DNA from 2 places in the Achromobacter xylosoxidans genome. Region 2 is predicted to be linked to the other one. Evidence: riboswitches for the same ligand, from Rfam matches in the RefSeq annotation. Region 2 holds a riboswitch; the other holds the start of a gene.
The links. Region 2 has a riboswitch for glycine ahead of gcvT (glycine cleavage system aminomethyltransferase GcvT). Riboswitches for the same ligand answer to the same signal wherever they lie in the genome.

Region 1: another riboswitch for glycine. It lies ahead of IAG39_RS11525 (D-amino acid dehydrogenase); the one in region 2 lies ahead of gcvT (glycine cleavage system aminomethyltransferase GcvT).

The regions. Positions count from the first base shown of each region.
Region 1 covers NZ_CP061008.1:2,450,025-2,453,422, reverse strand. The annotation lists gene ampC (class C beta-lactamase) at 1-755, opposite strand, end outside; glycine riboswitch at 884-975, shown strand; glycine riboswitch at 977-1,068, shown strand; gene IAG39_RS11525 (D-amino acid dehydrogenase) at 1,113-2,342, shown strand; gene IAG39_RS11520 (hypothetical protein) at 2,493-2,675, shown strand; gene IAG39_RS11515 (metal-dependent hydrolase family protein) at 2,817-3,398, opposite strand, start outside.
Region 2 covers NZ_CP061008.1:952,862-956,259, reverse strand. The annotation lists gene gcvP (aminomethyl-transferring glycine dehydrogenase) at 1-336, opposite strand, end outside; gene gcvH (glycine cleavage system protein GcvH) at 440-817, opposite strand; gene gcvT (glycine cleavage system aminomethyltransferase GcvT) at 916-2,016, opposite strand; glycine riboswitch at 2,103-2,225, opposite strand; glycine riboswitch at 2,261-2,356, opposite strand; gene IAG39_RS04385 (ZIP family metal transporter) at 2,412-3,305, opposite strand; gene IAG39_RS04380 (superoxide dismutase) at 3,336-3,398, opposite strand, start outside.

The DNA of each region.
Region 1 (3,398 bases), 1.5 Mb from region 2:
GCGCTGGTCTTCACGCCATAGGCTTCGTCGGCCAGCACGCCCGGATTCACGCGCACGGGCGCATCCTGCTTGTTGTAGCCCTGCGCGTAGTCCGCCATCCTGGCGGCCGGCACGTCGATGTAGGTGCTGGTCAGGCCCAGCTTGGGAAACAGGTCCCGCTCCATGGCCGCCTTGAACGGCCGGTTCAGGCTCTTGGCCGCAACCACGCCCAGCATGCCGATGCTGGGGTTGGCGTAGGTGCGATACGTGCCAGCGGCATGCTCGGGCTTCCAGGCCTTGAGGTAAGCCATCATCTGCGCCTGGTTCGTGACCGCGTCGGGCACCTGCAAGGGAAAGCCGCCGGTCGTGTGCGTCCCCAGGTTGATCAGGCTCAGTTTGGCGAAGTCGCTGCCGGCGAGCTCGGGCAGATACTTGGCCGGGCTGTCGCTCAGCGCCAGGCGGCCGCGCGCCTGTGCGTAGGTTGCCAGGGTTGCCGTGTAGGTCTTGCTGATGGAGCCGATCTCGTACAGCGTGTCGCTGTCGGCCCGCCTGCCGGTTTGCCTGGATGCCACGCCATAGTTGTAGAAATGTTGCGTCCCGTTGCGGGTCACGGCGATCGACATTCCCGCAATGCCATGTTCGCGCATGACGGCCTGGACCGCCTCGTCGACCTTGCTGTCGGTCTCCGCCTGTCCGGCCTGCGCCAGCCCGCAGCCTGCGGCCATCAGCGTAAACAATCCCGTGCGCAGCATGCTGTTCAAGCGCATTCTCGTCATTCCCTGTCGTGTCGGATCGGTGGCGCCGCGACGGCGGCGCGCAAGCATCGTAACGCGGCGCGGCGCCTTATTGGTACTAACCCTTGGTCTCATTTTGGGGGATTTTGGCTATCCTCGCCTCGTCGATCCAAAACCCCGCAGAAGAGACCTGCCCCCGCGGCAGGCGCCGACGGAGCAACCGCCCCGGAAACTCTCAGGCAAACAGGACTGCGCGGTCTAGACAATCTGGAGAGAGGCGCGGATTGCGCCCACCGAAGGGGAACCCGCCGCCGCCTGCGCCGCGGGTGAAGCTCTCAGGTACAGAGACAGATGGGGTGCTGCGGCCGGGTGGCCGCGGCCACTCAATCTGGAGCCATCATGCCCCGCATCGCCATCATTGGCGCCGGTATCACCGGCGTCACGTCCGCCTATGCCCTGAGCAAACTGGGATACCACGTCACCGTCTACGACCGCCAGCGCTATCCGGCCATGGAGACTTCCTACGCCAACGGCGGCCAGTTGTCGGCCAGCAACGCCGAGGTCTGGAACAGCACCGCCACCATCATGAAAGGCCTGCGCTGGCTCGGCCGCCACAACGCGCCGCTGCTGCTCAATCCCCGCTTCAGCTGGCACAAGTACTCCTGGCTGGCGCAGTTCATCGGACAGATCCGCAACTACCGCCGCAACACCATCGAGACCACGCGGCTTGCCATTGCCGCGCGCCAGCACCTGTACGCCATGGCGGAAGAAGAAGGCATAGATTTCGACCTGGAGCGCCGCGGCATCCTGCATATCTACCACGACGCCACCAGCTTCGAGACCGCGCGCCGCGCCAATGCGCTGCTGCAGGAAGGCGGGCTGGAGCGCTACGCGGTGTCGCCCGAGGAAGCGCGCAGCATCGAACCCACGCTGCAAACCCCTTGCCATGGCGGCTTCTACACGCCCTCGGACGCCACCGGCGACATCCACAAGTTCACCAGCGGCCTGGCCCGCGCCTGCGAGCGCCGCGGCGTGCGCTTCGCGCAGGACGCCGACATCCGCAACATCAGCGTGGACGGCGCGCCCTACGTGCTCGACGTCGCGCGCGAGGGCGGCGCGCGCCGCGAGCAGCACGAGGCCGACGCCATCGTCGTCTGCGCCGGCGCCGTCAGCCGGCAGTTCGCCAGGCAGCTGGGCGACACGCTCAACATCTACCCGGTCAAGGGCTATTCCATCAGCGTGCACCTGGACGACGCCGCCAGCCAGGCGGCCGCACCGCACGTCAGCCTGCTGGACGAAGCCGCCAAGATCGTCACCAGCCGCCTCGGCGACCGCTTCCGCGTGGCCGGCACGGCCGAGTTCAACGGCTTCAACATGGACATCCGCGCCGAACGCGTGCAGCCGCTGGTGGACTGGACCCGCAAGCACTTCCCCGGCATCCGAACTTCGCGCGTGGTGCCGTGGTGCGGGCTGCGCCCCATGACCCCGAGCATGATGCCCCGCGTGGGTCCGGGCAGGCGGCCCGGCGTGTTCTACAACACGGGGCATGGGCATCTGGGCTGGACCTTGTCGGCGGCGACGGCGCAGATGCTGGCGGCTAGCGTGAGGGAGGGGGTGGGAGAGGCTTGAGTTGAGGCGAGCAAACCCAGCATTGATGCAACCAGGTTTGCTCGTACCGCTTCGCCTACTTTCTGTCCGAATAATGGGAGAAAAGCCGGCGGATAAGTGAACTCCAGTCTACAGTTGCACCTGTCGGTACTTGCACTGGAGGCCCATGCCGTGAAACGCTCGCATCAAGACCAGGCGATTCCATACTGCAATCGCAGCGGGGATAAGGCGGAAGCCTATGCCCTGCTCAAGCTAATCGATCGAGGCCGGCGCGAAATATCGCAGGGAAACGTCATTCCTGCGGGCCACGTCTTTGCCCAATTTGAAGCAATGGACAAAGATGCCGAGGAATGACACTCCCGATTGCATTTCTTCCGCCCGTGGTGAATCTGTTCGCGGAAATTGATCTGCAAGCTCAATAATGCAAGCTCGCTACGAATGCTCAGGTCCCGACGCTGCGCGCTCCAACTCCTTGTGTGTGTAACGCCGCGTCGGTCAATGTACTAAGGCCGCATCCCTGTCTTCGGCAGTCAGCAGTTCCGCGTCCGCATCGTGCCGGAGACTGTCCTTGCACACCTCCCCATCCTTCACAACCAGCAAGATCCTCTCCGGATCCACCAGCAGCGACAGATCCTTCAGCGGATCCCCGTCGACCATGACCACGTCCGCCAGATAGCCGGGACGCAGCATGCCCAATTCCTGCGGTCGTTGCATGATCTCGCCGCCCAGCCGAGTGGCGGACACCAGCGCTTCGGTCGGGGTCATGCCGATGTAGTCCACGAAGTATTGCAGGTCGCGGGCGTTGGTGCCGTGCGGCATCCAGGCAAAGCCGTAGTCGCCGCCGGGCAGGATGCGGATGCCCCGCTTGTGCATCTTGCGCAGCGACTCCGAGGCGATTTCCAGTTCGCGCTTGTAGCCCATCTGCTCGGCGATGGCGGGCGTGATGCCGTACTCGGACGCGTTGAAGGCCGTCCTGATCAGCCAGCCTATGCCCGGCGCGACGAAGTGGCTGTCTTTCCTGGCTTCCAGCATGTCGAGCGCCTCTTCATCGGCAAAGCTGGCGTGGTAGATCATCTC
Region 2 (3,398 bases):
GTAAGGCGTGTAGGCCGTGTACCAGGCAGGATTCTCAAGAATGTTGCGCAACACCACGTTGGGCGTCTGCGTGCCGTAATACCCCTGGCCGATGTAGCTGCGGTAGACCTTGTTGCGGCCGGCGATCTGCTTCAGTTCGGCCAGCACGTCGGTTTCGCTGCGCGAGGCGGGCAGCGCCAGCGGGGCCTGGCTGCGGATCTTGGGCGGCACGACTTCTTCGATCAGGGCGTCCAGGCTGGCGCTGCCGATGACGGCAAGCATGGCGGCCTGGTCGGCGTCGGAAGGGCCGATGTGGCGGGGAATGAAGTCGGTGTGGGTGTCTAGGGCGCGCGACATGGAGAGGTCTCGGGATAGCGGGTGTCGTCGGAGGACGGACGGTATTGCATCTTGCGGAACGGGCGCGTGGCTGGCGCCTGCGCGCCCGTTCCGGCCAGGCGGCTTAGCCGTTGGCGACGGCTTCGTAGCCGGCGGCGTCGAGCAGCTTGTCGGCGTCGGCGGCGTTGACCGGCTTGATCTTGAAGATCCAGGCGGTGAAGGCCGATTCGTTGATCAGGTTGGGATTGTTTTCCAGCTCTTCGTTGAACGCGACGATTTCGCCGGCCACGGGAGCGTAGATGTCCGAAGCGGCCTTGACCGATTCGACCACGCCAGCGGTTTCACCGGCGTTCAGCTTGGCGCCGACCTTCACGTCGCCAACGAAGACCAGGTCGCCCAATTGATCCTGGGCGGTATCGGTGATGCCGACGACGAACACGTCGCCTTCGGCTTTGACCCATTCATGGGACTCGGTGTACTTGCGATCGGTGGGCAGACTCATGGGAACTCCTGAGGGAATGCGGGTAGATGAATGGTGTTGCGCGCCTCGCGCGGGCGGCCGTCGCCCCAGGGGCCGGCGGCTCGCGCGAAGCTTCGAGTTTACGAGTGTTCGACCGCTTTGCCGTTACGCACGAACGGCAATTTGCAAGCCAGGGCGGGCACCCATTTGCCGCGGATGTCGACCTCGACCGTGTCGCCCGGCTTGACGCCTTGCGGCAGGCGGGCAAAGCCGATCGACACGCCCAGCGTCGGCGACATGGTGCCGCTGGTGAGCTCGCCCGTGCCTTCCTTGGTGCGCACGGCCATATGCGCGCGCATCACGCCGCGCTCTTGCAGCTTCAGGCCGATGAAGGTGGCGGGCGTGGCGAACTGTTCCAGCGCGTCGCGGCCGATGAAGCGGCGCTCGGCGTTCTTCAGGGACACGGTCCAGGTCAGGCCGGCCTGGTCGGGCTGGGTCAGCTCGTCCATGTCCTGGCCGTAGAGATTCATGCCGGCTTCCAGGCGCAGCGTGTCGCGCGCGCCCAGGCCGCAGGGACGAACGCCCTGGGCGACCAGGTCGCGCCACAGTTGCACCACGTCGGCGGCGGGCAGCACGATTTCAAAACCGTCCTCGCCGGTGTAGCCGGTACGGGCCACCAAGGTGTCGTCACCCACGCGGGCGGCCACGAAGGGCGTCAGCGGCTCGCTGGCGGCCTGCCAGGCCGGGCGCGCGGCCCAGACCTTGGCGCGGGCGTTCGGGCCTTGCACGGCCACCATGGCCAGGTCGCGGCGCGGGTTGATGGCGACGTCGAACTGGCCGGCCTGCTTGACGCGCTGCATCCAGGCGACGTCCTTGTCGGCCGTGCCGGCATTGACCACGACGCGCCATTCGTCGGCGGCGAAGAAATAGATGATCAGGTCGTCGATCACGCCGCCTTGCGGGTTCAGCATGCAGCTGTACAGCGCCTTGCCGGGCACGGTCAGCTTGGACACGTCGTTGGCGACCAGACGCTGCAGGAAGGCGAACGCGTCCGGACCGGCCACGTCGACGTTCAGCATGTGCGACACGTCGAACATGCCGGCGTCCTGCCGCACCGCGTGGTGCTCTTCCAGTTGCGAACCGTAGGCCAGCGGCATGTCCCAGCCGCCGAAGTCGACCATGCGGGCGCCAGAGGCGATGTGTTCTTCAGCCAGCGGGGTGCGTTTGAGGGTTGCGGACATGCGCGGAAACTCCGGGGCGGCAGTGTTGCCAGGGTTACGGAATGCCAGTGGTGCCAAGCGGGGTGCACTTGTACAACGGCTGAATCTTCCGCCCCTCTGTCCTTTTGCCTGAGAGTTGCCCCGCATGGCGGGTTTGCACCTTCGGCGCCTGGGCTGCTCGCTATGTCCCTAGTTCAGGGGCGGCGCCAGGTCTCTCCAGAGTACTGTTTTGCCGCGTCCGCGCGGTAAAAAAACCGGGACAGGGCAAGCATGGGCGGTATGGGTTACCTGAGCGATTCCGGGCGAATTGCGCCTTCGGCGGCGGCCGGACGTACAGGCCGCTCTCTCCCGCAACATGCGTGACAGCGGCGCAAGCATACAACGAAAGCCGCAGCCAGGGAATGCCTGCGGCGGCCTCAGCCCAGCGCCGTGTCCAACAACATCATCAGCACGAAACCCAGCATCAGCCCGCAGGTCGCGTAGACCTCATGCCCCTTGCGGTGCGATTCGGGGATGATCTCGTGGCTGATCACGAACAGCATGGCGCCCGCGGCAAAACCCAGGCCCCAGGGCAGCAGCGGCTCGGACCAGCCCACCACGGCGGCGCCCAGGACCGCGCCCAGCGGCTCGACCAGGCCGGACAGCATGCCCAGCGCCACGGCAAACGCGCGCTGGTAGCCCGCCGCCAGCAGCGCCACCGCCACCACCAGCCCTTCGGGAATGTCCTGGATAGCAATGCCGGTGGCCAGCGCGGTGCCGCGCATGGCGTCGTTGCCCGCATAGCCCACGCCAATGGCCAGGCCCTCCGGCAGGTTATGCAGGGTGATGGCGAAAACGAACAGCCAGGTACGGCGCAGGCGGTGCGCCTCGATGCCTTCCCGGCCCTTGATGAAATGCTCGTGCGGCAGGGTACGGTCCATGAGCAGCAGCACCGCCGCGCCCAGCAACACGGCAGCGCCTACCGTCAAGCCGGCGCCCCAGGGGCCATAACCCAGGTCGCGACCCGCCGCGATGCCCGGCGCCACCAGCGAAAAGGCGCTGGCGGCCAGCATCACGCCGGCGCCGAAGCCGAACATGCTGTCCTGCATTTTCTGGGGGATGGTCCGGGCGAACAGGATGGGCAAGGTGCCCAGGGCGGTAGCGCCAGCTGCGACCAGTCCGCCCAGAAGGGCATCGCCCACGTGCGGCGCACGCACGTCCAGATAGACCCACAGCTGGTGCAGGCCCAGGCAGGCCACCAATACGGCCAGGGTCCACACGCTGATGCTGGTGGCCGCCGGCCGCACGCGATGACGGCTGAAGGTATTCATGTGCCGCTGCCCTCCTTGCGAGAGATGCGCTCAGCGCTGGGCCGCCGCGTAGCGGCGCGCCACTTCAGGCCAGTTCACGACATTGTAAAAGGC